3 regions of the Janibacter alittae genome follow, and region 3 is predicted to be linked to each of the others. Evidence: riboswitches for the same ligand, from Rfam matches in the RefSeq annotation. Region 3 holds a riboswitch; each other region holds the start of a gene.
The links. Region 3 has a riboswitch for S-adenosylmethionine ahead of V1351_RS10340 (aminotransferase class V-fold PLP-dependent enzyme). Riboswitches for the same ligand answer to the same signal wherever they lie in the genome.
Positions count from the first base shown of each region.

Region 1: it holds a riboswitch for S-adenosylmethionine, as region 3 does, so the genes downstream of both, metX (homoserine O-acetyltransferase MetX) here and V1351_RS10340 (aminotransferase class V-fold PLP-dependent enzyme) in region 3, are expected to answer to the same signal.
Region 2: it holds a riboswitch for S-adenosylmethionine, as region 3 does, so the genes downstream of both, V1351_RS15025 (OsmC family protein) here and V1351_RS10340 (aminotransferase class V-fold PLP-dependent enzyme) in region 3, are expected to answer to the same signal.

Region 1 is NZ_CP144913.1:1,182,971-1,193,437, forward strand. It holds gene hrpA (ATP-dependent RNA helicase HrpA) at 1-1,110, shown strand, start outside; gene V1351_RS05715 (proteasome assembly chaperone family protein) at 1,276-2,190, shown strand; gene V1351_RS05720 (DNA polymerase) at 2,191-3,861, opposite strand; gene V1351_RS05725 (hypothetical protein) at 3,973-4,722, shown strand; gene V1351_RS05730 (YkvA family protein) at 4,762-5,175, shown strand; gene V1351_RS05735 (DUF4192 domain-containing protein) at 5,267-6,406, shown strand; SAM riboswitch class IV at 6,466-6,575, shown strand; gene metX (homoserine O-acetyltransferase MetX) at 6,591-7,733, shown strand; gene V1351_RS05745 (universal stress protein) at 7,846-8,247, shown strand; gene V1351_RS05750 (RNA polymerase sigma factor) at 8,458-10,128, shown strand; gene V1351_RS05755 (DUF3488 and transglutaminase-like domain-containing protein) at 10,201-10,467, opposite strand, start outside.
Region 2 is NZ_CP144913.1:3,112,729-3,123,195, reverse strand. It holds gene V1351_RS15040 (hypothetical protein) at 1-210, opposite strand, end outside; gene V1351_RS15035 (TetR/AcrR family transcriptional regulator) at 319-972, shown strand; gene V1351_RS15030 (YczE/YyaS/YitT family protein) at 1,012-1,740, shown strand; SAM riboswitch class IV at 1,779-1,893, shown strand; gene V1351_RS15025 (OsmC family protein) at 1,924-2,409, shown strand; gene V1351_RS15020 (SelB C-terminal domain-containing protein) at 2,503-4,353, opposite strand; gene selA (L-seryl-tRNA(Sec) selenium transferase) at 4,350-5,714, opposite strand; tRNA gene V1351_RS15010 (tRNA-Sec) at 5,800-5,895, opposite strand; gene V1351_RS15005 (endonuclease) at 5,934-6,563, opposite strand; gene selD (selenide, water dikinase SelD) at 6,617-7,618, shown strand; gene V1351_RS14995 (PadR family transcriptional regulator) at 7,807-8,163, shown strand; gene V1351_RS14990 (hypothetical protein) at 8,165-8,911, shown strand; gene V1351_RS14985 (L-lactate MFS transporter) at 8,930-10,222, opposite strand; gene nrfD (NrfD/PsrC family molybdoenzyme membrane anchor subunit) at 10,267-10,467, opposite strand, start outside.
Region 3 is NZ_CP144913.1:2,153,500-2,163,966, reverse strand. It holds gene V1351_RS10380 (enoyl-CoA hydratase-related protein) at 1-707, opposite strand, end outside; gene V1351_RS10375 (SMP-30/gluconolactonase/LRE family protein) at 737-1,762, shown strand; gene V1351_RS10370 (hypothetical protein) at 1,774-2,559, opposite strand; gene V1351_RS10365 (SatD family protein) at 2,556-3,185, opposite strand; gene V1351_RS10360 (dihydrofolate reductase) at 3,240-4,205, opposite strand; gene V1351_RS10355 (thymidylate synthase) at 4,202-5,011, opposite strand; gene dapA (4-hydroxy-tetrahydrodipicolinate synthase) at 5,054-5,950, shown strand; gene V1351_RS10345 (ribonuclease J) at 5,947-7,632, shown strand; gene V1351_RS10340 (aminotransferase class V-fold PLP-dependent enzyme) at 7,791-9,014, opposite strand; SAM riboswitch class IV at 9,055-9,170, opposite strand; gene V1351_RS10335 (A24 family peptidase) at 9,245-9,889, opposite strand; gene V1351_RS10330 (DNA translocase FtsK) at 9,959-10,467, shown strand, end outside.

The sequences.
Region 1 (10,467 bases), 970 kb from region 3:
GACCCGGACGCCGGGACTGCGATCACCGGTCAGCTGTCGAGCGTTCTGGGCCGACGTGCCGGGGTGCGCATCGACGAGGGGGAGTGGGACTGGACGAAGGTCCCGGACCACCTGCGCGTGACCTTCGCCGTCGAGGACCAGCGCCGTCGGCGCCTCGGACGCGGCAAGGACCTCACCGAGCTCGCCGAGCAGATGGCCGGCCACCTGCAGCAGCGGATGTCGCGCGCCGGCGCCTCCATCGAGCGCACCGGCCTGACCGGCTGGGACATCGACGACCTGCCGGAGACCTTCACCACCAGGGCGGGCAAGCACACCGTGGTCGGCTACCCCGCCCTCGTGGACGACGGGGGATCGGTCGCCCTGCGCGTGCTGCCCGACGAGCAGCAGGCCCGTGCCGCGCACCGCGACGGAGTGCGCCGCCTGCTCCTGCTGAACACCAGCCCACCCTGGAAGCGCGTCCTCGCCCGCCTGACCAATGCGCAGAAGCTCGCTCTCGCGGACAATCCGCACGGCTCCGTCCCCACGCTCCTCGAGGACGCGCTCGCCGCCGCCGTCGACGACATCGTCGCCCAGCACGTCGACGGGCCGGTGCGCACCAACGCCGCCTTCGAGGAGGCGTTGGCCGCCACCCGCACGCACGTCGCCCAGCGGGTGCTGACGATCGTCGCCGAGGTCGAGCCGGTGCTCGCCCAGCGAAGCGAGGTGCTGCGGCTGCTGGACCGGATGCAGGCCCCGACGCTGACGGCGACCGTGGCCGATGCCCGCGCCCAGCTCGACGGGCTGGTGCGACCCGACTTCATCGCCGACACCGGCGTGGCGAGGCTGCCCGACCTGCGCCGCTACCTGCGCGGGATCCTCGTCCGCCTGGAGCGGGCCGCGGAGAACCCGCGTCGTGACGCCGGCCACCGGGAGGCGATCGACTCCGTGGAGTCCGCCTACGCCGACCTGCTCGAGGCGTTGACCCCCCTTCGTCGTCGGGCGCAGGACGTCGTCGACATCGGCTGGATGATCGAGGAGCTGCGCGTCTCCCTCTTCGCCCAGTCCCTGGGGACCGCCTACTCGGTCTCCGCGAAACGCGTGCGCGCCGCCATCGCCGCGGTCCCCACCTGATACGAACTGCTGCAGGCTCGAGTTCGTATTGCCAGCCGCAGCACGAGGTGCTGCTGACTCAACGAAGTGCTGCCAGCAGCACTTCGTCGGGGCTCCGCGGATGGAATGGCTCCACCGGCGCGGATGTTGACACAATGGATGAAGAACCGACAAGGAGGACCTGACGTGGCCGAGCGCCTCTACCGTTACGAGGTCGACACCGATCCCGCTTCCCTCGAGCCGGGGCCGATGATCGTCGCCTTCGACGGCTTCTTCGACGCCGGGATGGCCCAGCGCCTCCTCGTCGACCACCTCCTCGAGGTGAGCGAGCCGACCGTCGTCGCATCCTTCGACGTGGACTCCCTCGTGGACTACCGCAGTCGGCGGCCGGTGGTGACCTTCGACGCCAACCGGTACACCGACTACAACGACCCGGCGCTGGTGCTGTACCGCCTGGACGACCGGGACGGGCAGAGCTACTACATCCTCACCGGTCCGGAGCCGGACTACCGGTGGGAGGCGATGATCCGCGCGGTCACCACGCTCATGGACGAAGTCGGAATCACCCTGGCGGTGCACGCCCACGGCATCCCCATGGCGGTGCCGCACACCCGGCCGGTCGGCATGACGGTCCACGGCAGCGACGAGCGCCTCATCGGCGAGCACAAGCCGGTCTTCGGCACCGTCCAGGTCCCGGCGAGCCTGGCCGCCCTGCTCGAGCTGCGGCTGGGGGAGTCCGGCCGCGATGCCGTCGGTTTCAGCCTGCACGTGCCGCACTACCTCGCCCAGTCGACCTTCCACGACGCGGCACTGACCGCGCTCAACGCGATCGTCGACGTCACCGGCCTCAACCTGGCCAACGACGCACTCGCGGAGGCCGCCCGCGAGGGTCGGCTGCAGATCGAGCGTGAGGTCGAGGAGAACGACGAGGTCCGCGAGGCCGTCCAGGCGCTCGAGCGCCAGTACGACGTGCACCTGCGCGGGCTCGAGCGGCCCAGCCTGCTCGCCGGCGAGGGGCAGGACCTGCCCTCCGCGGACCAACTCGGCGCGGAGTTCGAGGACTTCCTGCGCACCCGGGACGACTCCTCCGACTCCCAGTAGCTACGTCGCCTCGGACCACCGCCGCACGAGCGAGGTGTCGGCGACGAAGCGCACCTGCTCGCCGCCCAGCCAGCGCCGTGCCGCGTCGGTGAGCGCTTGGTCGACCGCTGCCGCGGCCTGCTCGGCGTGCTCCTGCGGGACGTGGACGAGCAGCTCGTCGTGCAGGCACAGCACGATCCGGGAGGGAAGGGGGCGCACCGCCACCCGCACGGTCGCCGCCCAGGCCTTGAACAGCTCGGCCGCCGACCCCTGGATCACGGCGTTGCGCGCGAATCGGCCGCGTGCAGCGGAGACGGCTTCGCCCCCGTCATGCTCGTTGCCACCACCGCCGGGATGGTCCGTGCGCACGAGACGCCCGCCGAAGGTCACCACCGGCTCCCCGCGCCGGCCGGCCTCCTGCGCCCGCTGCAGGTGCGCCATCGCCACCGGGTACTCCCGCTCGAGCCCGCGCAGCGCCTCCGCGGCCGGGCCGGAGCGCTGGCCGTACATTGCCGCGAGCACGGCGATCTTCGCGATCGAGCGCTCCACCCCCAGCTGCGCGGCGACAGGGGAGTAGAGGTCGTCCTCGCGGGTCGCCGCGGCAAAGGCCGGGTCGCCCGAGACCGCCGCCAGCACCCGCGGCTCGACCTGCCCGAGGTCGGCGCGCACGAAGACCCAGCCGTCATCGGCGGCGACCGCCGACCGCAGCTCGGCGGGCAGGTTGTGCAGCCCGGCCTGCGCGGTCATCCGGCCGGCCGCGCCGTCGCAGGCCGCCCACCGGCCGCGCAACCGGTCATCGCTGCCGACGTGCTCGCGCAGCCACCGCCAGCCGTAGGTGGTCGCGATCCGTTCCTTCTTGCGCCACTCGAGCAGCGCCGGGACCACCGGGTGGGCGCTCACCTGGGCCTCGAGGACCCACTTGCGGGTCGAGGGCACGTCGACGCCGGCGCGGGCGAGCATCGTCTTGACCTGGGCCGGGTTGCGCAGGTCGACGTGACCCGTGCCCGGCAGCGCAGCGAGGACCGGTGCGTCGCGCACCTGCCGGGACGCGAGCTCCTCGGCGACGTCGTGCGGCTCGGGGCCGGCAGCCGCGGTGACCAGTCGGCGCGCAGCCTCCCGGTCGATGGGCAGGCCGGCGGCCTCCAGCTCGACACACAGGACCGCGGCAGCAGACTCGGCGCATGCCGTGGCGACCGCACGAGGACCGGTGGCGGACCTGGCTTCGTGCTGGTGGCGAGCGACCTGCCGGGCCGCGTCCGCGAAGGCGGCACACCGCTGCGGTGTCGTCAACCACGCGCCGGAGACCGCGTCCGCGCGCAGGTGCCCGTCCGGACGGATCAGGTCCTCCGGGGGCAGCTCGTCGGGGAGCAGGTCGAAGAGGTCCCCGGTGGGTGCACTGGGCACCCCCTGCGGGTCCAGGCCGTGCGCGGCGGCCCAGGCCACCTCGGGCCCGGCCGCCCATCCACCATGGATGAGGCGGTGCCCCTCCGCGACGTCCCACGTGCGGTCCAGACGCGCGCCGGTGCGGATGGCCGGCGCGACCGCGTCGGCCGACCACGTCACCCACCGGATGGTGGGATCGAGCGCTGCCACGAGCGATGCGAGGTCGGTCGTGGGCACCGCAGGGGAGTGCGGAGGCAGCACAGCGCCGACGCCGTCCACACCGATGACGACGGCCCCGAGATCCTCCACAGCAGCGAGGCTACCGGCGTGATGTGACACTCCTTCCCGCGCACGGTCGCTGCAGCTGCTGCATGGCAGGATCGACGGTGACACACCGCCCGCACCACCAAAGGACGTCACATGGGCTTCACCGACACGCTCGGCCTCGGGCGGAGCAAGGGCAAGCATGGCTCCCGGGACAGCCGCCCGGCCCTCGAGCAGGCCCGCGACCCGCAGGAGCAGGCCGGTGCCAACGGCGCGGTCGTCCATCTCGTGCAGCAGCTGCTCGACGTCGGCATCGAGGGATGCGGTCGCTTCGACTCGGCCGTCGCGGTCGGTGACGCCGCCCTGCTGAAGTCCGGCGGCAACGCCGAGCGGGCCATCGACCGGATCGTCGCCGACCACATCAAGCTCGCCGGTGCCAGCGGTTTCATCACCAATCTCGGCGGCTTCGCCACGATGGTCGTCGCGCTCCCGGCCAACGTCTTCGGCTTCTACGTCCTCGCCACGCGCATGGCCGCGGCCGTCGCCCACGTGCGCGGCCATGACCTGGCCCGCGGCGAGGTGCGCTCGGCCGCCCTGCTCAGCCTCGTCGGCGCCGACGCGCAGGACCTGCTGGCCAAGGCCGGGATGGCCGTCCCGAGCGGCCGCCTGGCCGGCTTCGCGTCGCAGCAGCTGTCCGGCCCGGCGCTGATGATGGTCAACAAGGCCGTCGGCTTCCGCATCCTCAGCCGGACGGGCAGGGGGGTCTTCGCCCGGTTCGGCAAGGCCGTGCCGCTCGTCGGCGGTGCCGTCGGTGCGGGGATGGACGTGTGGCTGCTCAAGCAGCTCGCCGACCACGTGCGTGAGGAGTTCCCGCCCGCCGACGAGGGACGCGCCGTGACCGGCTGAGGAGTAGCCTGCTGGTGTCCGCCACCCGGAGGTGACCCGATGCCCGTCGGCCCCAGCACGTACCGAGCTGCCCGCCTCGCCCACGCCCTGCGCGAGGCATCCGCGACCCCGGGAGCCCCGAGCCTGTGGGCGCGGATGCGCGCCGTCCCACGGATGGTCCGGGCCGTGCGGTCGGGGCAGTACACCGGCCTGACCTCGACGCGGCTGATGATGCTGCTCGCCGGGATCGGGTACGTCGTCTCGCCGATCGACCTCGTCCCCGAGGGCCTCCTGCTCGTGGTCGGCCTCGTCGACGACGTCCTCGTCATCGGGTGGGTTGCCACCGTGCTCCTGCGCGAGACGGAGGACTTCATCGTCTGGGAGCGGGACGCCGCCGCGTGGGCGGCACAGCACGGCCGGGATCACGCCGACCGTGGGGCGCGGACGGTGCCCTCCTACGTCGTCCCGGACTGACCGGCTCCACAGCCGGAGCGACCGCCGGCGCTCATCCACAGGCGGCGAAGGGGGCCTGCCCCCGGCTGGTGCTCCGCGGCAGATTCGGGGCATGACAACGACAGTTCGCCCCCGTGACCCTGCCGAGCTCGCCGTGCTGCTCCCGTACCAACTCGGTTACCACCCCGGACCCTCGGTCGTCGTGACCGTCCTGCACGACAAGCGGCTGGGGCTCGTCCAGCGCCATGACCTACACACCGACCCTGACGAGTGCCGTGACGCTGCCCGGCAGGCGATGGCGATCGTCGCCCGCGAGGCGGCGACCGCGGTGATCGTCATCGCCCACGAGGACGGTGTCGGGGACTCGGACCCCTTGTCGGAGGCCATGCTCGAGGCCGCTGTGGCAGAAGGACTCCACGTCCACGAGCGGGTCGTGGTGCGTGACGGCCGGTGGTACTCGCCCGACTGCCGGCAGAGCTGCTGCCCCGAGGGCGGGCAGCCCCTCCCGCGGCCGGAGGACGTGCCGGCGATCGCGGCCTTCGTCCACGCCGGTGTCGCGCCCCTGCCCAGCCGCGAGGCGATCGTCGCGGGAGTGCTGCCCGAGCGGGACGAGGAGCGGGCCCGCTCCGTCAGCCTGCGCCTTGCCTCGCTCGGGTACACCGGCAGCACGCAGATTTTCGGTGGTGGGCCGACCCGTCCCCCGGTGCACTGGCTGGACCGGGGCGAGGACGTCCTCGCGTGGTGGACCCTGCTTCTCGACCCGCGTCCGGACGCCATGGCCGTCGAGCTGTTCGGTGACGAGGCGCTGGCGTGGCTGGCGGCCTCGCTCCACGACGTGATCTGGCGGGACGCCCTCATGGGCATCCTGTGCCCGGGAGCGATGCCGATGGCCGAGAGCGTGGGTCCGGAGACCGACGCCGCGATGCTCGCCGCGCGGTGGTGCCCGTGGCTCACCGACGACGACGGGCCGGACGCCTCGCCCCAGCAGTGGCACGAGGAGGTGCTCGCCGTGCGCTCACGTCTGATCGAGCTGACCCGACTGCTGCCGTCGGGGGCGACGCCGCCGGTCCTGACCCTGGTCGCCCACCTCGCCTGGTGGGTGGGGGACGGGACGATCGCCGGCATCTGCCTGCAGCGGGCGCTCGAGATCGACCCGGACCACCGCCTCGCCGAACTGATGCTGCGTCTGCTCTCCGCAGGGGTGCGGCCCTGGGACCGACCCGGCGGCCCGGTCGCGGGGGAGGCCGCCTGAGGGTCCGGTGTGCGGACCCCACTCGATCCTCGTCGCCTCAATGGCTATGGTTGGGGACAGGTCATGAGTGCCAGCGTCAAGCCCCGGCTTGCTGGCCGGCAACCCTCCTCGCGACGGGGTGCCCCGGGTGATGACCAGGCTGCACCGTGGGGGTGTGGCAAGGCGAGCCCCGGGAGTCCTCGACATGAGCGTGACCACCAGGCCCCCGACGTCCTCGGGTTCCTGGCGAGACGGAGACCACCCCGGCCGCCGGAAGTTCGTCACCATCGGTGACCTCGACCTCGAGTCCGGCGACCGGTTGCCCGATGTGGTCCTCGCCTACGAGACGTGGGGTCGACTCAACGAGGCCCGCGACAACGCGATCCTCGTCGAGCACGCCCTCACCGGAGACAGCCACGTCGTCGGGCCGGCCGGTCCCGGCCACCCGACGGCCGGCTGGTGGCCCGACCTCATCGGCTCCGGTGCGCCACTGGACACCGACGAGCTCTTCGTGGTCGCGATCAATGTCCTCGGTGGGTGCCAGGGCAGCACCGGCCCCGGCGCCCCGGCCGCCGACGGTCGGGCGTGGGGGAGCCGATTCCCCCGGGTGAGCATCCGCGACCAGGTCAGCGCCGAGGCGAGACTGGCCGACGAGCTGGGTATCCGGACGTGGCACACCGTCATCGGTGGGTCCATGGGCGGCATGCGCACCCTCGAGTGGGTCGCGAGCTATCCCGACCGCGTCGCCACCGCGGTGGCACTGGCGACGAGCGGCTACGCGACGGCCGAGCAGATCGGCTGGAGCCAGGCGCAGATCCTCGCGATCCGCAACGACCCGTGGTTCGCGGGCGGCGACTACTACGACCAGCCGCAGGGGCCCGAGGTCGGCCTGGGCATCGCCCGGCGCATCGCGCACATCACCTACCGCAGCGAGCCCGAGCTGCACCAGCGCTTCGACCGCGACGTGCGGGACGAGCCCGCCGGGGACAACGGTCGACCGCGCTACGCCGTCGAGAGCTACCTCGACCACCACGGCGGCAAGCTCGCCGGTCGCTTCGACGCCAACTCCTACGCCGTGCTGTCCGAGGCGATGAACTCCCACGACCTCGCCCGCGGACGCGAGGATCTGCGCGAGGCCCTCGCCCCCTTCGCCGGCCGTCTGATCGTGGCCCCGGTCGACTCCGACCGGCTCTACCCGCCGCGCCTGTCCGAGGAACTCGCCGAGGCCAAGCCGGGCGCCGAGCTGGTGACGATCACCTCCGTGGTGGGCCATGACGGGTTCCTCACGGAGGTGGACCAGGTTGCCGACCTGCTGCGGTCCGTCGTGGTCGCGCCAGGCAGGCGCTGACCCCACGCAACCGATCGTCGCCACGCCATTGCCCGCGTGAGACAGGTCACGCAGTGGCGGTGTAGCGTTCGGCCAAGATCTCCCATCAGCGAGTTGTCCCGAGGAGCAGAAGATGATCGTCGTCGGATACGTGTCGACCAAGGAGGGCGAGGCCGCGCTCGAGCGAGCCTTCGAGGAGTGCAAGCTGCGCAATGAGCCGCTCACCGTCATCCACTCCGATCGCGGCGGTGCCGGTCTCAGCGGCGACGCGGCCCGCAAGAACGACAGCGACCTGCGCCGTGTCGGGGCCCGCCTCGAGGACGCCGACGTCAAGGGTGAGGTCCGCGGGCTCGTGCGTGGCAAGGAGCCGGCCGAGGACCTCATCGCCGTTGCCGAGGAGACCGACGCATCGCTGATCATCATCGGCCTGCGTCGCCGCACGCCCGTCGGCAAGCTGATCCTCGGCTCCAACGCGCAGCGTGTCCTGCTCGACGCGCCGTGCGACGTGCTCGCCGTGAAGGCGGCCGCCCGCTGAGCGATGGACTCCACCCCGGCCGGGGCGCTTCCCCGCGGGAGGCGCCCCGGCCGCATATGCCCTCGGGGCGACCCTCGTGTACACCTTCACGGGGGCGACGTTTTATAATGGTGACCGAGCCCAACGCACAGCGTCCGGGCAAGTCGGGACACCGGGGACACGCCACCTCCGAAGTGCCCCGGCGGAATCCGCCGTGACGAAAGGTTGTTGGTGACTGCTGTGTCCCCACGGTCCGATGGGGCGCAGGGCTCCCTCCCCAAGGAGTTCTCGCACCCGGCGCTCCAGGAGCTGGTGCGCCAAGGACACACCGCAGGACTGGTCACGCCGGACCAGCTGCAGATTGCATTCAGCGAAGCCAAGATCAGCCCCAGCCGGGGAAAGGCCGTCCTGCGTGCGCTCGACGACCAGGGAATTGAGGTTCAGGTGCCAAAGTCCATAGCCGCGAAGAAGACGGCCAAGAAGGCCCCCGCGAAGAAGGCCGCGGCTGCCAAGAAGACGGAGACGCCGGCGAAGAAGGCGAGTGCCACGAAGGCCGGCACGAGCACGAAGACCGCCGCGAAGAAGACCACGGACGCCCAGGCCGACGAGACGCCCGCGAAGAAGACGAGCGCCACGAAGGCCGCCTCGAAGAAGACCACGGCCACCCCGACGAGCACGAAGGCTGCGGCCAAGAAGACCACCGCGAAGAAGACGGCTGCCACCAAGACGACTGCGGCCGCCGCCGCAGCCCCGCCGAAGAAGGTCGCGCCCGCCAAGCAGGCCGCCGCGAAGAAGGCCGCGGCCAAGAGCGCCGCCTCCAACCCGACGACCACCACGGCCGAGGAGCCCGAAGAGGGCGAGGACGAGGTACTCGGCGAGGACCCCAAGGACACCTCCCGGACCAAGCGTGACGAGACCGACGAGAAGGGCGGCTTCGTCATCAGCAACGATGACGAGGGCGACGCCCCCGCACAGCAGGTCGTCACCGCCGGCGCCACCGCGGACCCGGTCAAGGACTACCTGAAGCAGATCGGCAAGGTCGCCCTGCTCAACGCCGAGCAGGAGGTCGAGCTCGCCAAGCGCATCGAGGCCGGTCTCTTCGCGGAGGAGAAGCTGGCCACCGCCGAGAAGATCGACATGAAGTTCAAGCGCGAGCTTTGGTGGATCTCCCAGGACGGCAAGAACGCGAAGAACCATCTCCTCGAGGCCAACCTGCGTCTCGTCGTCTCACTCGCCAAGCGCTACACCGGTCGCGGGATGCTCTTCCTCGACCTGATCCAGGAGGGCAACCTCGGCCTGATCCGTGCGGTCGAGAAGTTCGACTACACGAAGGGCTACAAGTTCTCCACCTACGCGACGTGGTGGATCCGGCAGGCGATCACCCGCGCGATGGCCGACCAGGCCCGCACCATCCGCATCCCGGTGCACATGGTCGAGGTCATCAACAAGCTCGCTCGCGTGCAGCGCCAGATGCTCCAGGACCTCGGCCGCGAGCCCACCCCGGAAGAGCTGGCCAAGGAGCTGGACATGACCCCGGAGAAGGTCGTCGAGGTCCAGAAGTACGGTCGCGAGCCGATCTCGCTGCACACCCCCCTCGGCGAGGACGGTGACTCCGAGTTCGGTGACCTCATCGAGGACTCCGAGGCGGTCGTGCCGGCCGATGCGGTCAGCTTCACCCTCCTGCAGGAGCAGCTGCACTCGGTCCTGGACACCCTCAGCGAGCGCGAGGCCGGCGTGGTCTCGATGCGCTTCGGCCTGACCGACGGCCAGCCGAAGACCCTCGACGAGATCGGCAAGGTCTACGGGGTCACCCGGGAGCGCATCCGCCAGATCGAGAGCAAGACGATGAGCAAGCTGCGCCACCCGAGCCGTTCGCAGGTCCTGCGCGACTACCTGGACTGAGCACCACCACGACGAAGGGGGTGTCCACCGCGATGGTGGACCCCCCTTCGTCGTGCCCGGAGATCTCGTGGCTCAGCGCCGGCGGGCCGCCTCGGCCAGTCGCTGCGGCAGCGACAGCCAGGCCTCGACACCGGCGCGGGGCCACAGGCTCGCCTTCAGGCGTGAGCTCGTCATCCGTTGCCCGCGGACCTCCCCGACGATCGCGGAGACCTCTGCGCGGATGTCGGGCAGCTGCTGGTCGGGACGACCGTAGCGCGCCCGCTCCACGGTCAGCACGACGTGGTCGAGCTGCTCACGGGTCGGCTCGTCGAGGTAGCCGTGACGGCTGACCCAGTCACC
Region 2 (10,467 bases), 960 kb from region 3:
GATCCGCAGGCCGACGCGGGCCAGCTGCACCAGGGACAGCGCTCCGGCGAGGTGGGCGACGACCCACCACGAGCTGGCGAAGGCCGCGGCAGCCTGCGGTGTCGTCGCCGAACCACCGTCGCCGTAGGGGCGCAGCAACAGGTAGGCGGCCATGAGCAGGCCGGATGCTGCGGCCGGCATGGCGAGGTGTCGGGTGGTCGTCGGTCGCATCGTCGTCGTCCCTTCATGTGAGAGAGCGGTGCTCTCGTATTTGTGGAGTATGGATGACGGTGCGACTCCTGGCAAGAGCAGTGCTCTCGGTTGTGTCATCATCGGTGCATGGGCGGAGTCAGGGAGCAGTCGCGAGAGCGCACCAGGGCGGCGATCCTCGCGGCAGCACGCGCGGAGATCGCATCACGCGGTGGAGGAGGCCTGTCCATGCGTGCGGTCGCGCGCGAGGTCGGCATGGTCTCCTCGGCCGTCTACCGGTACTTCCCCACGCGGGAGGCGCTGCTCACCGCGATGATCGTCGAGAGCTACTACGGGCTGGCCGCGGCCCTGGGCGAGGTGCGGGCGCGACGACCCGACAGGCGTTGGAAGGCTCTCGGCCACGCCTTTCGTGGCTGGGCCGTCGCCAACCCGCACGAGTTCCAGCTGGTCTACGGCACCCCGATCCCGGGCTACGTCGCTCCTGCGGAGACCGTCCCGGCCGCCGAGGCCGTGGCAGTCCACTTCCTCCAGGCGGCGAAGGGGGCCGAGGTCGCCTCCTTCTCCCATCGAGGGTTGGTCCGCCAGGTGGTCGGGCTCGCGGACGTCGGTGGCGCCACCGGCAGCGGCGCGGCCGCCGTGCTCGCCGAGCTGGCGGCGCTCGTCGGTTTCGTCTCCCTGGAGCTCGCCGGCCACTTCGTCGGGACGGTCGATCCCGCTGACCACCTCTACGCGGCGCTCCTCCATCGGCAGGTCGACACCCTCGCTCTCGTCCGCGTGGGGTGAGCATGCTCCGTGCGGCCGCAGGTGCCGCGCGGTCGACCGATGGCGCAGACTGTGGCCGTGTCCACTCCCGAGCCCTCACCGCGCACCGCCCGTGCACCCCGTCGTCGCCAAGAGCTCGCCGACATCGGCCCGCTCGCGCAGCTGCGTGCCGGACGGCTGGCCCTGCGGCTCCCGCTGCTGCTCGTCGGGCTCTTCCTCTACGGGGCGTCGATGGCGATGGTCATCCGCGCCACGCTCGGGCAGATCCCGTGGGATGTGCTGCACGTCGGAGTCTCGAAGCACGTCCCACTGAGCTTCGGCACGATCGTCATCGGGGTCTCCCTGCTGGTCCTCCTCGGATGGATCCCGCTGCGCCAGAAGCCGGGCATCGGCACGATCGGCAATGCCCTGCTCATCGGGCCCTCCGCCGACATCGTGCTGTCCGTCCTGGAGCCGCCGGAGGATCTCGGCTGGCGGGTCGCGCTCCTCCTGGGCGGGGTGGTCCTCAACGGCATCGCCACCGGCATGTACATCGGCTCGCAGTTCGGCCCCGGCCCGCGTGACGGCCTGATGACCGGCCTCGCGCGGGTCACCGGTGGTTCGCTGCGGGTGGTGCGCACCGGTATCGAGGTCAGCGTCGTGGTCGTCGGCTGGTTCCTCGGCGGCGTCGTCGGCATCGGCACGGTGCTCTACGCGGTCGCGATCGGTCCGCTCGCGCAGCTCTTCCTCCCGCTCTTCACCGTCGACCTGCGGGTGCCGCGTCCGGATGGCGGACCCACCGAAACATAACTGGACATTATGTCTTCACCTATGTGAGGTTATGTCTTGGTCATGAGTCCCAGCGCGAAGCCCCGGCTGGCTGGGCGGCAACCCTCCACCCTCGGTGGGGTGCCCCGGGTGAGGACCTGGACGCGTGCCGACCGGCCGCGTCAAGCGCGGGTTCACCAGAGCCCTGGACGAAAGAGTCATGCCATGAGCCAGACGATCGACGACACCGCAATCAGCCCGAACCGCCTGACCACCTCGGTCACCGGCGCCCTGAAGCGCGGCACCGCCACCGAGGTCACCCTCTCGGCGCGACAGCACACCTTCACCATCGACGAGCCGGCCGGGCTCGGCGGGACCGACCTGGGCGCCAACCCGGTCGAGCACCTCCTGGCCGCGCTCGCCTCGTGCACCGTCATCACCTACCAGGTGTGGGCGGAGAAGTTGGGCCTCACGCTCGACGGCGTCGATGTGGCACTCACCGGCGACATCGACCTGAACGGCTTCTTCGGCACCGGCGAGGGGGTCCGCGCCGGCTTCCAGGGCATTGACCTGGCCGTCACCCTGACCGGCCCGGAGAGCGACGCGTCCTACCGCCGTCTCGAGGAGGCCGTGGCCACGCACTGCCCCGTCGCGGACAACCTCACCAACGGTGTCCCCGTGCGCACGACGCTCGAGCTGGCCCCCGTCTGAGCGACCCGGCTCCGTCCCGGCAGGGGAGCCAGCCGCACCTCGTGTGGCTAGCAGCACGCGCTGCTGGCCACACGACGCCAGCACGTCGCAGGGTCAGCGCACGACCTCGCGCAGACTGCCGTCGACCCGTCGGGTCCACCCGCGGGAGTCGAGGTGCTCCATGAGCGGTACCGCGACGCGCCGGGTGGTCCCGAGGGCCTGCCGTGCGGCGCTGAGCGTGAAGGGCTGCTCCAGTCCGGCCAGCACCCGCATCGCGCGTGCCGGCCCGTCGGGCAGCAGCACGACGTCGTCGGGCAACCGCAGGATCCGCCCCAACCGCTCGGCCGCGGCGAGCTGGGTGGTTCCCAGCCCGAGGTCGGCCAGCTCACGGCGCTCCGGGGTGACGAAGGGGGTCTGCCGCAGCTTCTCCTCCACGGCCCGGATGCCGGCCTCGGCCTCGCCGAGGCCGGCGGCGCGGGGGGCATGGACGCGACCGTCGGTGATCGACAGTCCGGCGATCGTGACCAGGTGACGCACGAGGTCCCCCGCAGGGGGGTGGATCTCGTGCGGCAGGTTGCCGCCGTGGTCCCGCGTGCGCAGGTGGACCGGCAACCTCAGTGCTCGGGCCGCCTCGGCCACGGTGATTCCCGCACTCAGCGGCTGCCGGCGGTGGTGCTCGGTGATGTGGTCGACGAGCCGCTCGCGCCAGGTCGACAGGGCCGTGCTGTCGACCCACCACCGACCCACCGCGACGGCGTCGGTGGGTGACCCGGTCCCGAGCTGCTCCAGGAGCGCGGAGTGCTCAGCGCTGCGCGTGCGAACGCGCACGTCGGCGAGCGAGTGGTCGCTCGCCGCGGTGACGAGGGCATCACCCCGGGCGGCGGCGGCCCCGCGACGGTGCAAGGGCAGCGGGTCGACGTCCAGCACCCGCACCGACCACAGTCGTCGGCTACCGGGATCACGCAGGATCGCACGGTCTCCCACGCGCCAGGGCAGGTCCGCGTCAGCGGTCAGGCGTGCAGCGCCCGTGCCGAGCGGGCGTACGTGGACGCTCACGTCCGCGGACCCGACGTGCAGCGTCGCCACCTCGGGTGACGCGCCTCCGTCGCCGGGGGAGCCCCCTTCGTCCCCGTCGACGGGGACCAGCGCGACGTCCACGACACGGGCGAGCGGGAAGGCTCCCGGCGTCAGCAGCGCGACCGAGCGGGAGACGTCGTCGGTGCGGCGCAGGTTGACCGCGACCCGGGAGACCGGGCCGACCTCGTCGCGCGCGCTGTCCTGGCTGTGCAGTCCGCGCACGGTCACCTCGCGGGTGGTGCCGTGGTCGAGGAGGGTCAGCCGGTCACCGCTGTGCAGGGTGCCCGCGCCGAGGGTGCCGGTGACCACGGTGCCCGCCCCGGAGATCGTGAAGGAGCGGTCGCCCCACAACCGCACCGGCGCGTCGGGGTCGGGCGGTGGCATCCGGGTGACGAGCGCGTCCAGTCCGCTGCGCACCGCGTCCAGACCGTCACCGGTCACGGCCGAGACCTCGTAGGCCGGCACGTCGAGCCCGGCAGCCGCGAGGCGACGCGAGGCCTGCGAGCGCACCCGCGCCCGCCGGCCGGCCTCGGCGAGGTCGCACCGGGTGAGCACGAGCAGCCCGTCGGTGATCCCGAGAGCCTGCACCGCCGCGAGGTGCTCCCTGCTCTGCTCCTGCCACCCCTGGTCCGCGGCGACGACGAAGACCACCGTCGGTGCCGGACCGAGCCCCGAGAGCATCGTCCCGACGAACCGCTGGTGCCCCGGCACGTCGACGAAGGCCACCTCGGTCCCGCCCGGCAGAGTCGTCCACGCGTAGCCGAGCTCGATGGTCAGGCCGCGCTTGCGCTCCTGGACGAGCCGGTCCGGGTCGCGCCCGGTGAGTGCCCGCACGAGGGTGGACTTGCCGTGGTCGACGTGCCCGGCCGTGGCCAGCACCCGCCTCACGAAGGGAGCCCTTCTCCGCTCCCGGCCCCGTCGCCGGGGACGTCGGGCACATCACCGAGGGCGGCTCGCACCGCTGCCCCGACGTCGGCGTCGCGGTCGGCGGGGATGCAGCGCAGGTCGATCAGACCGCGTCCGTCGTCGACCCTGGCGAGGACGGCCGGCGTGCCGGCGGGCGGCGTCCGCAGGCGCTCGACGACCTCGACGGGCACCTCGACGGCCCATCCCGGCAGGGGCACTCCCGGGGCGCCGCCTCCTCCGACGCGACCCTCGACCGCGACGACACCCCGCCCCAGCGCGGCGGCCAGCGCCTGCGTCCTGGGTCTCAGCTCGACGGCGCTCGCGTGCAGCGCCCTCGTCGCCGGCGGGGTCGGCCCCCGCAGGGTCGCCTCGAGCGCGGCGATCGTCAGCTTGTCGATGCGCAGGGCCCGGGCGAGCGGGTGGCGGCGCAGGGTCTCGACGATCTCGGCAGCACCGAGGGCCAGGCCCGCCTGGGGCCCGCCGAGGAGCTTGTCACCGCTGGCGGTGACGATCGTCGCCCCGTGCCGCAGAGCGGTGCTCGCGTCCGGCTCGTCCGGGAGCAGCGGGTCGGGCGCGAGCAGGCCGGACCCGATGTCGGCGACGAGCGGGACGGGGGAACCGTCGGGACGCACGGCGCCGCGCAGTTCCTCGTACCCCACCGCCGTGGTGAAGCCGTCGACCCGGAAGTTGCTCGGGTGGGCCTTGAGGATGCACCCGGTGTCGGGGCTGATCGCCTCCAGGTAGTCGCGCACGTGGGTGCGGTTGGTCGTGCCGACCTCGCGCAGTCGGGCGCCGGTCGAGGTGATGAGGTCCGGCAGCCGGAAACCGTCCCCGATCTCGATCATCTCCCCGCGGGAGACGATGACCTCCGCGCCGGCGGCCAGCGCGGTCGTCGCGAGGACCAGGGCGGCGGCGCCGTTGTTGACCACGAGCGCGTCGCCGGCGTCGGGCACCGCCTCCCGCAGGGCGGCGAGTGCTCCGGCACCACGTCGACCGCGGGCTCCGGAGGTCAGGTCCATCTCCACGTCCACGTGACCGGCGGCATCGACGACGGCCTCGACGGCACTGGGAGACAAGGGTGCTCGTCCGATGTTGGTGTGGATGACGACGCCGGTCGCGTTGAGGACGGCAGTGAGGGACGAGGCGCGCTTCGGGAGGCCGGCGAGGGCCGTGGCGGCCACGTCGCCCGGGGGGATCTCCCCACGCCGGGCGCGGTCCTGGGCGCGGTTGACGGCGGTGCGCACCGTGGCGCGACCCAGGGTCGCGGCGGCGGCGACGAAGGGGGGCTCGGCCAGGAGCGCGTCCGTGCGGGGTATCGCCCGACGAGGGTCGATCGTGGTCACCTCGTGCTCCCTTCGTCGGGGCTGGCCCTTCCCGTGTCACAACAGGGTGTCACCCGAGCGCACCCGTCGTGACACGGGCAGTGTGTGGCGGAGACGGACGGGAATCGAACCCGCCAGACCGAGATGCTCGGCCTCACCGGTGTTGAAGACCGGGGGGACCACCAGGAACCCAGACGCCTCCACGGCCAACCATAGGACCTCACTGGTGGGCGTGCGCCTTCAGGCCCGAACGGCATCGTGCCCGCCGTCGAGGTCGACGCGGACCAGCGCGGCGGTCAACCGGGCCAGGTCGTCACCGTCGACGAGCGCGGCGAGGTTCTCCGGGTCGGTGGGCAGGCCGACCGCTCGGGCTCCCCGGCGCACCCGGCCGTCGACCTGCGGTCGCAGGTCGGGCCAGACCGCCTGGACCTCACGGCAGAAGATCCCCGACCCGGTCGGGCCGACGCGGGGGAACTCCTCGAGAAGGGAACGCAGGCTCCCTTCGTCCTCGGCCGTCTCGTGCAGCCGGCGCAGATCGCCGCGCCACCGCTCCTGCAGCAGCTGGGCCATCTGCGCCAGGTACGTCGCCGTGCTCTCGTCGTACCGGCGATAGCCCCCGCGACCGAGCGCGTCCACCCGCTCCCGCCACGTCGAGTCGAGAAGGTGCTGCGGGGTGGTCCACCCGGCCCCGAGCAGCTCGCGCATCGTGGCCACGGCGACGGAGGCGCCGATGGGCGCCGCGAAGAGCTGGGTCAGGCAGAGCAGCTGGAAGAGCGGAGCCGGCGTGTCCCGCAGTCGGATCCCGGCCTCGTCCGCGTAGGTGGTGCCGTGCTCGCGCAGCAGGCGATCGACGGTGTCCCGGTGGCTCATGCGTGCGTCGTACCCGGGTTCGTTCGGGCCATGCCGTGGCCTAACCTCCAGACATGGAGCCCGTTCGCCTCACCCAGTACGCCCGTGGTGGTGGGTGCGCCTGCAAGATCCCCGCGGAGGAGCTCGAGCAGGTCGTGGCCGGTCTGCAGGTCCCGGCGCCGCCCGGCGCGGACGTGCTGGTCGGGCTCGACGACGGTGACGATGCGGGCGTCGTGCGCATCCGGGACGGGCAGGCGGTGCTGTCGACGTCGGACTTCTTCACCCCCGTCGTCGACGACCCCTACGACTGGGGCCGTATCGCGGCGGCCAATGCCCTCTCCGACATCTACGCCATGGGTGGCGAGCCGATCATGGCGATCAACCTCGTCGCCTGGCCCCGCGAGCTGATCTCGACCGACCGCCTGCGCGAGGTGCTGCGTGGCGGCCTCGACGTGGCCACCGAGGCCGGCTGCCCCGTGCTCGGCGGGCACAGCATCGACGCCCCAGAGCCGATCTACGGCATGGCGGTCACCGGCACGGCCGACCCCGGCCGGATGATGCGCAACGACGCCGCCGAGGCCGGTCTGCCGATCAGCCTGACCAAGCCGCTGGGCGTCGGTGTGCTCAACAACCGGCACAAGGCGACGGGGGAGCGCAGCGAGGAGGCCATCGCCTCGATGGTCGCCCTCAACCGGGAGGCCGCCCGAGCGGCGCTCGATGGCGGGGCCCGCGCGGCCACGGACGTGACCGGCTTCGGGCTGCTCGGGCACCTGTACAAGATGGCTCGGGCGTCGGGGGTGGCCGCGCGGATCGACGCGGCTGCGGTGCCATACGTCACCGGGGCCCGCGAGGCGCTCGCCGCCGGATACGTCCCCGGTGGGTCCCGCCGCAACCTCGACTGGGTGCGTCCGCACCTGTCCGCCGAGGGCATCACGCAGGAGGAGCTCATCCTGCTCGCCGACGCCCAGACCTCCGGTGGGCTGCTCGTCGTCGGCGAGGTCCCCGGCGCCCCGGTCGTCGGCGAGACCGTCGCTGCCGGATCGCTGCCCGGCGGTGCGCTCGTGCAGGTGATGTGAGCGCGGTCGACCGGGTCGGCCCTCCGGTCCGGGATGATCTGGAGTGTCCGGAGACTCCGGTCATGACCGGGCCATGTCGCGGTCATGACCGGGTTTCCCGGCCACCCCAGGGTGTCGTGGTCATCCCCAACGCAGCCTGACCCGCTCACTAGTTGCCGTGGCTGACTAGTTAGGCCTACCATCTAGTCATGAACGAGCACGACTGGCCCAGCGAGTGGCTACGGGGCGTGCTCGACGTGTGTGTGCTGCGGGTGCTGCTCGACGGCCCCAGCTACGGCTACGCGATCACCCGACGACTCTCCGGGGCGGGCTTGGGGGCGGTCAAGGGCGGGACCCTCTACCCCCTTCTCGGACGCCTCGAGGAGGCCGGCCACGTCGAGGTCGAGTGGCGGCCGGGCGAGGGTGGCCCCGGCCGCAAGTACTTCGCGCTCACGGCAGCCGGCCGTGAGTACGCACACGACCAGGCCGCCCGCTGGGCTGCCTTCACGACGACCACCCGGGGGCTCACCGACGGTGCGCTCGGGTCGGCAGCAGGGAGGAACTGACATGAAGCAGAACCGGAGCATCTTCGCCGATCCGGGCCGTATCGCCCCGAGTGTCGAGAAGGCATGGCGCGACGACTTCATCGTCGAGCTGCGACTGCTCTCCGTCCCCGGCGACCAGATCGGGGACGAGTTGATGACCGTCGAGACCCATGTGGCCGAGTCGGGCGAGCCCGCGGTGCAGGCCTTCGGCGAGGCGAAGGTCTACGCGCGGGAGATCGCTGCGGCCACCGGGGCGGCCGGTCGCGGGGGGAGCGTCGGCCCCGCGACCATCGGTGGAAACGTCCTGGGGCTGCTCGGGATGCTCGGTACGGCGGGAGCCTTCGCCGGCGGGTTGGCCGGCGGACCCGTCGGCGTCACCACCGGCGAACTGATGGGCCTGGCAGCGGTCCTGGCGCTGGTGGGGGCCCTCTTCGTCCCCAAGACGCTCCGGGTGATTGTCGAGCACCCCCGCCTGGCCCTGCTGCTCCCCGCGCTCGTCATCGGGGTCCTCGTCGGGATCGTCATCCTGCTCTCGGATCCACTCTTCACCGTGCCCCCTGTGCCGCTGGGTGTCGCCGGTGTCCTCCTGCTCGTGGTCGGCACGGCGGTGACCTGGTACGACCTGAGCGACGACGCGAGTGAGATCACCGCGCCGGGGGAGGGGCCGAGTGATGGCCGGCGTGGCCGGCTCCTGGCCGTCGTCGCCATGCCGCTGATGACGGTGCTCCTCCTCAGCCACGTCTGGCTCCTGCACGCGCTCACCGCATGACCGAGGGGCAGGGAGAGCTCAGGCGTGTTTCGGTGGCCGCGCGATGATCGGGAGGATGACGCCGACCAGCGCGATGATGCCCATGACGGTGAAGCCCAGCGTGTAGCGCCCGTCGGCGCCGATCAGCCAGGAGATGAGCAGCGGGCCGATGATCCCACCGATGGACCACCCGATGAGCATCAGTCCGTAGATGCCGCCGGAGTACTTGACGCCGAAGAAGTCACCGGCGGTGGCCGGGAGGGTACCGAAGGCGCCGCCGTAGCAGGTGTAGATGATCGCGGCGAGGATGTAGAAGATCACCGCGTTGCCGATGTGCGGGATGGCCAGGAGCGCCAGTCCCTGCAAGCCCAGGATGCCGATGAAGGCGGACCTGCGGCCGATCTTGTCCGAGACCGCAGCCCACAGGATCCGGCCGGCACCGTTGAACAGGCCCATGACCCCGACGAGGGTCGCGGCGGCCGCGACGCTGAAGCCGGCGACGTCCGTCGCCGCGTCGGCGGCGACGGAGATCAGGGAGATGCCTGCCGTGACCGAGACCGTGAGGATGAGGGTGAGCAGGTACCACTGCGGGGTGCTCAGTGCCTCCTGCTGGGTGAAGTTGCGGGCGGCCTGCGTGGCCCGCTCCTCCTTCTCCGCGTCGTGCTCCTCGTGGGCCTTGGCCACACCGGGCGGGACGTAGTCCGCCGGCGGGTTCTTGAAGACCGAGGCGCCGATGAGCCCGAAGACGAGGTAGGCGCCGCCGAGCCAGAGGAAGGCCTTGGTGGGCTCGGCCTGGTAGCCCTCCATCCCGGAGATGAGCCGGTTCATCATCGGTGAGGTGATCACGGCGCCGAAGCCGAAACCGCCGACGGCGACCCCCGTGATCAGGCCGCGCTTGTCCGGGAACCACTTCTGCAGCATCGCGATCGGCACGATGTAGGCCAGGCCGAGGCCGAACCCACCGAGCACGCCGTAGCCGAGGATCAGCAGCCACAGGTCAGAGGTCTCCCGCGCGAAGCCGGCGAGGATGATGCCGATCGAGTAGATGACGACACCGGAGAGCGCCACGACCCGCGGACCCTTGCGGTCCTGGATCCGCCCCCCGAGGAAGGTGCCGAGGAAGAGCATGCCGATGGCCACCTCGAAGGGGATGGCCGTCTGCACCGTCGACAGGTCGAAGGCCGATTCCTCGGCGTTCAGCGCACGGCCCATCGTGCTCCACGCGTACACGGCGCCGATCGTCAGCTGGACGAGGACACCACCGGCGAGGATGATCCAACGGTTTCCCGTTGAGCTGGACCCTGACTGGTGTGCGGTGTCGACCGTGCTCATGGAACCTCCCACTGCTTCGGGTGATGCGAGGCGTCGGTGCGGGTCTAGCCGACCGTGACGATGCTGTCGTCGACGACGCCGCGGCTGCGCCGCTCCTCCAGCCGGTCCTTCTGCAGGCGGACCGTGTACTGGGGATCCTTCGCGGACTCGATGCCCGCCTCGACGACCCCCACGCGGGTGAGTGCGGAGGCGGTGGCCAGCGCGGCGCCAGAGGCGAGCGCCGCGAGTCGGCTCCGCCCGGACAG
Region 3 (10,467 bases):
ACGGGGGAGCGGCGCTGCGTGAAGGCGCGCTGGCCCTCGGCGAGGTCGGAACTCGCCCAAGCGCGCGCGAATGCCTTGTCGTAGGCCGCATCGGGGCCGGTGGGGGAGTCCATCCCGACCTTCGACCCCTGCTGGGTCAGCGGGGCGAGCTGGACGGTTGCCCGCGCGAGGTCCAGGGCGAGGTCGAGGTCGCCCTGGCGTTGGCTGAAGCCGAGACGCCAGGCGTCCTCGTGGTCCAGGACCGCGGCCGTGAGCACCATGTGCCGGGCTGCGCCCTCACCCCAGAAGCGGGCGGCGCGCTCCAGCGTCCACTTGTTGACCATCAGGCCGAGCTTGGCCACGGGGATGGCGAAGCGGGCGCCGTGCTCGACGACCCGGACATCACAGGCCACGGCGAGCTGCATCCCCAGACCCATGCACGAGCCGGAGATCGCCGCGATCGTCGTGATCGGGAGGCCGGCGAGGTGCTCGAGGACCTCGGCGAGCCGCTCGGTGAAGGTGACGTCCTCGAGCTCGGTCAGGTCCGCACCGGCACAGAAGTGTCCGTCGGCACCGGTGAGCACGAGTGCCCGCGAGCCGGTCTCGACGGCGGCGGTGACGGCCGCGTCCAACTCCTCGAGGGTCGTCAGGTCGAGGGCATTGCGGCGGTGGGTGCGGTCGATGGTCAGGGTCGTGACGGCATCGGTGGTCTCGCTGAGGATGGGCACACCCGCCAGCATACGAAAGGAGCGAAGGGGTGGCGCCAGCCCTCCCTTCGCTCCCGCCGGAGCCCTACGGTGGGGTGATGGAGACGACGATGCCGCTGACGATCATGCCGGTCCCCGGCGCCGGCGCCGAGGACGTCCTCGTCGGACCCGACGGGCGGGTGTGGACCGGCACGGTGGACGGCGCGGTCATCGCCGTCACCCCCGACGGCCGGCAGAGCGAGCGGGTGGTCGAGACGGGTGGTCGGCCGCTCGGGCTGGAGTGGCTGCCGGACGGGCGGTTGCTCGTGTGCGATGCGAGCCGCGGCCTCCTCGCGGTGGATGTGGACGGGTCGCGTGCCATCGAGGAGCTCGTCACCGAGGTCGACGGGTCCCCGATGGTCTTCACCAACAACGCCGCGGTGGCCGCGGACGGCACGATCTGGTTCAGCGACTCCTCCCGGCAGTGGGGTGTGGAGGTGTGGAAGTCCGACCTCATCGAGCACACCCGCAGCGGACGACTGCTGCGGCGCGCGGTCGACGGCACCGTCACGACGGTCCTGGACGGGCTGGCCTTCGCCAACGGTGTTGCCCTGCTGCCGGACGAGAGCGCCGTCCTCGTGGCGGAGACCGCACTCCGGCGCATTCGCCGGGTCGAGCTCAGTGGTGGCCTGCCGGTGGCCGGCCACGTCGTCGGCAGCGAAGGGAGCGACGTCGAGCCGTCCGCGGAGCAGCTCTTCGTCGCCGGCCTGCCCGGCTACCCGGACAACATCTCGCGTGGGTCGGACGGGCTGATCTGGTCGGCCATCGCCTCCCCGCCCGACCCGGTGCTGAACGTGCTCCAGGCGTCGCCGCAGCGGCTGCGCGACCTCGCCCTTCGGTTGCCCGAGGCGATCAAGCCCACGCCCAAGCGCACCGTGCGCGTCATCGCGCACGATGCCACTGGCACGCTCGTGCACGACCTGTCCGCAGACGCCACCGGTTGGCACATGGCCACCGGTGTGCGCGAGCAGGACGGTCGGGTGTGGCTGGGCAGTCTGGTCGAGCCGGCGATCGCCCACTTCGAGCTGCCGCGCTGAGACGCGCCTCGTCAGGCGGCGAGAGCGAGAGCAGACAGCGCGACGAGCCAGCTGACGAAACTGCCGACGAGGAAGTACTCGGTCACGGTGTCGATGTCCGAGCGGCGACCACCCTCGGACCCGGGCCGTGCGTAGGAGCGCAGCTCCGGCCAGCGGATCAGGCCCTTGGCGGCGATGACGAGCCCGGCAGCGGTCACCTGACCCGCGAGACCGAGGCCGAGGATGAAGATCCGCTCCAGCGGCCCGAGGAGACGCCCGCCCTTGAGCGTGTCGGACGGCTGGTCCTGGTCCTGCGTGGGGATCATGGCTCCGGTGCTGATGAGCACGAGCCGCACGATGAGGTTGCCCGTGCTCAGCTGGACGAGCGCCAGGCCGGCGATGAGCAGCGCCCGGTCCGGCTCGGGGGTCCAGGGCAGGTCCGCCCAGGTGATCCATCGCGCCAACGCGCCGCCGGCCTGCGGTGCCCACCCGGCGAGGACGAGCTGGAGCACGAGCCCACCGGCCAAGGTCGACAGGGCGATGACGTGGCCGCGCTCGCGGGACAGCGCCCATCCGGAGACGAGCAGCCACGCGGCGAGCGAGACGCTCGCCAGGGCGACGAGCAGCCATCCCGACGGAGTGGCCAGCAGGCCGGTCAGGGCCGCGCCGAGCCAGAGGGAGACGATGCCCGCCTCGGTGCCGACGCGGTGGAGCCGCCGCCGCGTGGCGGCGTCGTTGCGGCTGCTGCGCTGCTCGACGATGCTGCGTGCGAGGTCGGCCACACCGACGGCGACGAGCAGGAGCGCGAGGACACTCATGGCAACCCCGCCAGATCGGCATCGATCGCGACCAGCTGCTCGAGCCCATCGCGGTGTACCCGGCGGGAGACCGCGGTGGGGCTGATCCCCTCGTCCTCGGCGAGGGCGCGTTGGGTCCGCCCGAGGAGGAGTCCGCGCAGCAGCCGCAGCGATCGCTCGTCCAGACCGGCGACGAGCAGGTCGCGGTGCCGGACTGCAGCATCGACGGCCAGGCCCGTGGGTCCCTCCTCCTGCCAGCGGGTGCGCACGACGAGGCCGTCGGAGCGCACGTCGGCCTCCGCCCCCTTCGCCGCAGTGATGGCCTCTCGGGCGCTCCACCAGCCCGGTCCGTCCTGCACGGTGCCGTCCTGCTCGAGTGCGGTCACCTCGCCCCGACCGAGGCCGTAGCGGGTCTCGACCCGGGGGAGGAGGGTCAGTCGCAGGAGAAGAGCGGCGTGCAGCGCCTGACCGCGCTGCTCCCAGGCGCCCTGGAACTCGTCGCCGACGGTGATCCGCAGAGGGTGCAGAGGGCGCGTCGCGGCGTTGACGGCGGCGAGTGTCTCCTGCACGAGCGCGTGGAGCTCCCGCCGGTCCGGCGCGGTGCGCGAGGAGACGACGTCGCCGATGAGCGTGACCACCGCTGTCATGTGAACATCATAGCTTCATTTCAATATATATGAACTGTATAGGTTCATTCTGCGTCAGGTGAACTTCGGCGGTTGACGCTCATAGGTGACGAAGTCGAAGCCCTCCCGTGGCGTACGAGAGGTCTCGCGCCAGCTGCCCGGGTCGATCTCGGGGAAGAAGACCTCGGCCTCGGGCGAGGCCGCGACCTCGGTCAGCTCGAGCCGGGAGGCCAGATCGATCGTCTGCCGGTAGATCTCGCCACCACCGGCGATGAAGATCTCACCGGGGCCGGCCACCGAGATCGCCTCGTGCACAGCGTGGACGACGAGCGCGCCGGGAGCGGACCACCCGTGGTCGGAGGTCACGACAATGGTCGTGCGTCCGGGCAGCGCGCGGCCGATCGACTCCCAGGTGCGCCGGCCCATGATCATCACCCCGCCCATGGTCACGGCCTTGAAGTGGGCCAGGTCCTCCGGCAGGTGCCACGGCATGCCCCCGTCGACACCGATGGCGCCATTGGCGCCCAGTGCTGCCACGAGAGTCAGCCGCTGGTCGTGGCCCCGTTCGACGAAGGGAGGGACCTCACCCTCCCGCAGTGCCTCGAGGACGACCCGCTCGTGGGGGACGACCTGGACCGGAAGCTCCTCGAGGGGGAACCAGCGCAGGTCCGCGGCCTTGTCCGGCTCGCGCAACCTCGGCTCGCCGGACCACCGGGTGACGTGGAAGAAGAAGTCGGCGCGCTGCTCGAGCGGGCCGACGGGGTTCGAGCGCTGGAGCGTCGTCAGCGGCTCGGCGCCCTCGATCGTGATGCCCAGCTCCTCGAGCGCCTCCTGGGCCAGCGCCTCGCTCGGGGACTGGGCGTCCTCGAGGTGGCCGGCGGCGCCACAGGCCCACCAGCCGTCCATGTAGCCGGTACCGCGGCGCAGCTGCAGCAGCACCTCCCGACCGTGGTCGCCCGCACGGGTGATCACCGCGTAGGCAGCGGCGGTGAGCGGGATGCGACCCCGGAGCGAGGTGGGAAGGGGGCGGGGCAGGCTCATACGGCGATCGGCGCCTTGATGCTCGGCGCGGCCTCGTAGCCGATGAGGGTGAAGTCCTCGATCTCGTAGGCGTCGATGGACTCCCGGGGAGCGATCTCCATCCTCGGCAACGGCCCGGGGGTGCGGGTCAGCTGCAGGTCAGCCTGCTCGAGGTGGTTGAGGTAGAGGTGTGCGTCGCCGAGGGTGTGCACGAACTCGCCCGGCTCCATGTCCACCTGCGCGGCGACCATCATCGTCAGCAGCGCGTAGGAGGCGATGTTGAAGGGCACGCCGAGGAAGATGTCGGCACTGCGCTGGTACAGCTGGCAGGACAAGCGTGGACGGGCGCCGTCGAGCCCCGGGGTCACGTAGAACTGGAACATCGTGTGGCACGGCGGCAGCGCCATCTCGCCGACCTCGGCGACGTTCCACGCGGAGACGATGTGCCGACGGCTGTCGGGGTTGGTGCGCAGCCCCTCGACCAGGGCGGCGATCTGGTCGATGGTGCCGCCCTCCGGGTCCGGCCAGGAGCGCCACTGGTGCCCGTAGACCGGCCCGAGGTCGCCGTCCTCGTCCGCCCACTCGTCCCAGATGGAGATGCCGCGCTCCTGCAGCCACCGGACGTTGGTGTCGCCGCGCAGGAACCACAGCAGCTCGCCGATGATCGAGCGCAGGTGCAGCTTCTTGGTCGTCAGCACCGGGAAGCCCTCGGCGAGGTCGAAGCGCATCTGGTACCCGAAGACGCTGCAGGTGCCCGTGCCGGTCCGGTCGTCCTTGACGACACCGTGGTCACGCACGTGGGAGATCAGGTCGAGGTACTGGCGCATGGCGCCACGATAGACGCGAGCACCGACGGCTACCCTGAGCGCATGACGACTTCCCCCTTCGGCAGGGTGATCACGGCGATGGTCACCCCCATGACTCCTGACGGTGCGCTGGACACGAAGGCCGTCGCCGCCGTCGTCGAGCACCTCGTGGCCACCGGGCACGACGGGGTCGTGGTCAACGGCACGACCGGCGAGTCGCCGACCCTGACCGCCGGCGAGAGCATCACCATGGTCCGCGAGGTCAAGGCCGCCGCGGGCGATCGGCTCAGGGTCACTGCCGGCATCGGGTCGAACAACACCGCCCATGCGATCCAGATGGCCGCGGAGGCGACCGAGGCCGGGGCGGACGCCCTGCTCGTCGTCTCGCCGTACTACAACAAGCCGACCCAGGCAGGCCTGCTCGCGCACACCCGCGCGATCGCCGACGCCGCGGTGCTGCCGATCATGCTCTACGACATCCCGGGGCGCACGGCCACTCCCTTCGCCGTGGAGACTCTCATCGAGCTGTCGACGCACCCGCGCATCCTCGCCGTCAAGGACGCGAAGGGGGACCTGTGGGCCTCGACGCAGGTCATGGCCCGGACCGACCTGCTCTGGTACTCCGGGGCCGACGAGATGAACCTCCCCCTCCTGGCCCAGGGCGCCCACGGTGTCGTCTCCGTCGTCGGCCACGTGGCCGGTCAGCACTACCGCGAGATGGTCACTGCGGTCGACGCCGGTGACCTGGTCGCCGCCCGCGCCGTCCACCACCGCCTGATCCCCGTGGTCAACGCGATCATGGGCACCTCGCAGGGCGCCATCATGGCCAAGGCCGCCCTGGTCGAGCTCGGGGTCATCGACAACGCAACTGTCCGCCTGCCCTACGTGGAAGGTCCTGAGGAGCACCTCGAGATCCTGCGCGCCGGGCTCAACGCATCCGGAATCGGAGCCGCCTCATGAGCCATCCCCACCCCGACCTGCAGCTGCCACCGCCGTTGAAGAAGGGCGCCCTGCGCGTCACTGCCCTCGGCGGTCTCGGTGAGGTCGGCCGCAACATGACCGTCATCGAGCACGACGGACAGCTGCTCGTCGTTGACTGCGGTGTCCTCTTCCCGGAGGACCACCAGCCCGGCGTCGACCTGATCCTGCCGGACTTCGACGCGATCGCCGACCGCCTCGACGACATCCAGGCGATCGTCCTCACGCACGGCCACGAGGATCACATCGGTGCCGTCCCGTACCTGCTGAAGCTCAAGCCGGACATCCCGCTCGTCGGCTCGACCCTCACGCTGGCGCTCATCGAGGCGAAGCTGAAGGAGCACCGGATCAAGCCCTACACCCTGGGGGTCCGGGAGGGCGGTCGCGAGAAGTTCGGCGTCTTCGACTGCGAGTTCATCGCCGTCAACCACTCGATCCCCGACGCCCTGGCGCTCTTCCTCCGCACGCCCGGCGGCACCCTGCTGCACACCGGCGACTTCAAGATGGACCAGGTGCCGCTCGACCGACGCCTGACGGACCTGCGTGCCTTCGCCCGGGCGGGGGAGGAGGGGGTCGACCTCTTCCTCACCGACTCCACCAACGCCGAGGTCCCGGGCTTCACCACGCCCGAGCGCGACATCTCCAGCTCGATCGACGACGTCTTCCGCAAGGCGCGTCGCCGGGTCATCGTTGCCTGCTTCTCCAGCCACGTGCACCGCGTCCAGCAGGTGCTCGACGCCGCCGAGCGCTCCGGACGCAAGGTCGCGATGGTCGGCCGTTCGATGGTGCGCAACATGGGCATCGCCGCGGACCTGGGCTACCTGCACGTCCCCGACAACGTGCTCGTGGACGTCAAGAAGCTCGACCAACTGCCCGACGACGAGGTCGTTCTCGTGTGCACCGGTAGTCAGGGTGAGCCGATGGCCGCGCTGTCGCGCATGGCCAACCGCGACCACCGTATCGACGTCGGCGAGGGCGACACCGTCCTGCTCGCCTCGAGCCTGATCCCCGGCAACGAGAACGCCGTCTACCGGATCATCAACGGTCTGATGCGTCTGGGCGCGGACGTCGTGCACAAGGGCAACGCCCGGGTGCACGTCTCCGGCCACGCCAGCGCGGGCGAGCTCCTGTACTGCTACAACATCGTCAAGCCGCGCAACGTGATGCCGGTCCACGGCGAGTGGCGTCACCTCGTGGCCAACGCCGAGCTGGCCATCGACACCGGCGTCGACCCCGAGCACGTGGTCCTCGCCGAGGACGGCGTCGTCGTCGACCTGATCGACGGTCGCGCGCGCATCGTCGGGGCGGTGCCCTGCGGTTACACCTACGTCGACGGTTCGAGCGTCGGCGCCGCGACCGAGGAGCTGCTCAAGGACCGTCGCATCCTGCGCGACGAGGGCTTCATCTCGGTCATGGTCGTCGTCGACTCCTCGACCGGCAAGATCGTCGCCGGCCCGGAGATCACCGCGCGCGGCTTCGCCGAGGACGAGGAGATCTTCACCCAGGTGCGACCCAAGATCATCTCCGCGATCGAGGAGGCCACCCGCAAGGGCACGACCGACCCGCACCAGCTGCAGCAGGTCGTGCGCCGCGCCGTCGGCGGCTGGGTCGGCGGCAAGATCCGTCGTCGTCCGATGATCATCCCGGTGGTCGTGGAGGCCTGAGCCTGCTGACCGCCTCGTTCGCCCCGCGAATATCGGGTAACCCGATACTCCCCGGGTCCGCCCGAGTTACCTACTCCGGCGAACCCGGAGGAACTCGGGTGAAGCCCAGGGGTAGCGGCTGAGGAGCGCGGGCACGGCCCCCTTCGTCTGTCCTGCCGTCAGAGAGAGCGAAGGGCGGCAAGCACCCGGTCCACGTGCTCGCTCGTCGTTCCCAGCCCCGCGCTGATCCGTACCGCGGTGGTCTGCGGGCGATCGGCAAGGAGCTCGTCGACGAGCAGGTGTGCGCAGAACCTCCCCTCGCGCACGCCGATCCCGTGCTCGTCGCCGAGGACGCGGGCGACCTCGGCGCTGTCGTGCCCGTCCACGGTGATCGTCGCGACCGGTGCACCCGCCCGACCGCCGAAGAGGGTGTGCACGTGTACCCCGTCGATGGTCGCGAGGCCGCCGAGCAGCTGCATGCGCAGGGCGTGCTCGTGGGCGACGATCGCCTCCTCGTGCTCGCTGATGACGTCGCAGGCCGTGGCCAGGGCGACCGCGCCGAGGACGTTCGGGCTGCCCGCCTCGTGGCGGGCCGGGCCGGCGGCCCACTCGACGGCACCGGTGCCCGCCCCGACCCGGGCCGTGGCGCCTCCTCCGGCCAGGTAGGGCTCGGCCGCGTCCAGCCAGTCGCTGCGGCCCACCAGGGCGCCGGCGCCGAACGGCGCATAGATCTTGTGGCCGGAGAAGGCGATCCAATCGATGTCCAGAGCGGCGATGTCGACCCGGCGGTGCGGGGCGACCTGCGCGGCGTCGAGCGCGAAGCGGGCCCCGTGTGCGCGTGCCAGGTCGGCGAGCCGCTCGACGGGCCAGTGCTCACCGGTGACGTTCGATGCCCCGGTGGCGACGACGAGCCGGTGCTCACCGGGGTGGGTGCGCAGTGCCTCGTCGAGCAGGGTGATCGCCTCGGCGTGACTGTGCGGGATGGGCAGACGCACGGCGTCGGCCCACGGCAGGAGCGCGGCGTGGTGCTCGGAGGCGAAGACGAAGACCGTCGTACCGGCCGGCAGCGCGCGGGCGAGCAGGTTGAAGGAGTCGGTCGTGTTGCGGGTGAAGACGACCTGGTCGTCCTCGCGGGCGCCGACGAAGGCCGCCACCGATTCACGGGCCGCCTCGTATCGGCAACTGGTCACCCTGGAGGCGAAGCCTGCGCCACGGTGGACGGAGGAGTAGGTGACGGCGGCGGCCGCGACCGCCTCGGTGACGGCGACCAGTGCGGGGGTCGTCGCGCCGTGGTCGAGGTGGGCGTACTCGACGGTCGAGCCGTCGTGGTCGCGGTAGCTCAGGCCCGCCGAGACCAGCCGGGGCAGGGTCGTGGTGGTGGGACGCAGGTCGGACAGGGTCATGGCGAACTCCATCGGGTCGTGGACCCAGGCGTCGACCGTGAGTCCGCGCTTGCCGGGCGACACCGCGCCGCCGGCCAGGTCGTCACCCGGAGCACCCCACCGCGGAAGGAGGGTTGCCGACCAGCTAGCCGGGGCTTGTCGCTGGTACTCGTGACCTTTGGGACGAGACAGTAGCGGATGTCGGGTACGTCGGGTCCACTCGGATGGTGCCCGTCTCGGGTCGTGGGACGTCAGGAGAGCAGGACGGCGAGCAGCGCACCGCTGACGAGGTAGGGGCCGAAGGCCAGGTGGGTGCCCCGACTCGCCCGACGGGTCAGCAGGAGCGCCAGGGCGACCGCCCCGCCGAGGGCGAAGCCGAGCCACAGCCCGGCCAGGACGTGGGCCCACGAGAGCCAGCCGAGGGCGGCCGCGAGCGAGACGACGAGCTTGGCGTCGCCCATGCCGATCGAGCGTCCGAAGAGCACGAGGGCCAGCAGGAGGACGCCGCCCCCCACGAGGACCGCGGCCAGGCCGGCACGGCGAAGGGAGTCCCAGTCGCCGGTCGTGGCGCTCGCCCCGGTGAGCAGGACGAACTCGATCGGTACGAGCGGCAGGGTGATCGCGTTGGGCAGCCGGTGGACATCCGCGTCGATGGCCGCGAGCGCGATCCCGGCGGGCACGAGCGCAAGGTAGGGCAGCAGCACCGGCCACGGGCGGTCGGCGAGGGCGTGATCGACGAGCACCCCGGCGAAGGGAGCGAGCGGCACCACCCACCAGTGGCCGGGGAGCGGGGCGGTCTCGTCGGAACGGCGATAGGCGCCCCCGCGCAGGCCGAGGAGGACGCCGATGCCGAGCGCGCCCATCACCAGGACGACGAGGATCGTGCGGGGGTCCACCGGGGGAGGCTACCGCCTGTTGCGCGTGTGACGCGTGTGTCAGGCGGGTCTTTCCCCTACCCTGCGAACATGGCCACTCGTCCGTCGACCACCGCTCGCAAGAGCGCCGCCTCGCGACCCCGCGGCAGCACGCGGCCCTCGGGGCGGAAGCCGGCTGCCAAGCGCAAGGCCCCCGCTTCCCGCAAAAAGGGTGCGTCCGGGGGCGGGCTGCCCCTGCCCCTCGCGGTCGTCCAACGCACCTGGATGGGCGTCGCGCACGCCACGGGTTCGGGAGTGCGCCGGATGGGGCACGGGGCCAGCCAGATCGAGCCGGAGCACCGTCGTGACGGTCTCGGCTTCCTCGCCCTCGCCCTCGCCCTCGTCGTCGCAGTGCGCGAGTGGTGGGGCCTGCCCGGGGCCTTCGGCGACGTCGTGCACGCGGTCTTCGCAGGGACCTTCGGGCGGGTCGCCTACGCCCTGCCCATCGTGCTGCTGCTCCTGGGCGTGCGTCTGCTGCGCACCCCGAGCAACGAGGCGGCCGATGCCCGGTTGGGCTTCGGCACGGTCATGGCCCTCTTCGCGGCCTCCGGGCTGACCCA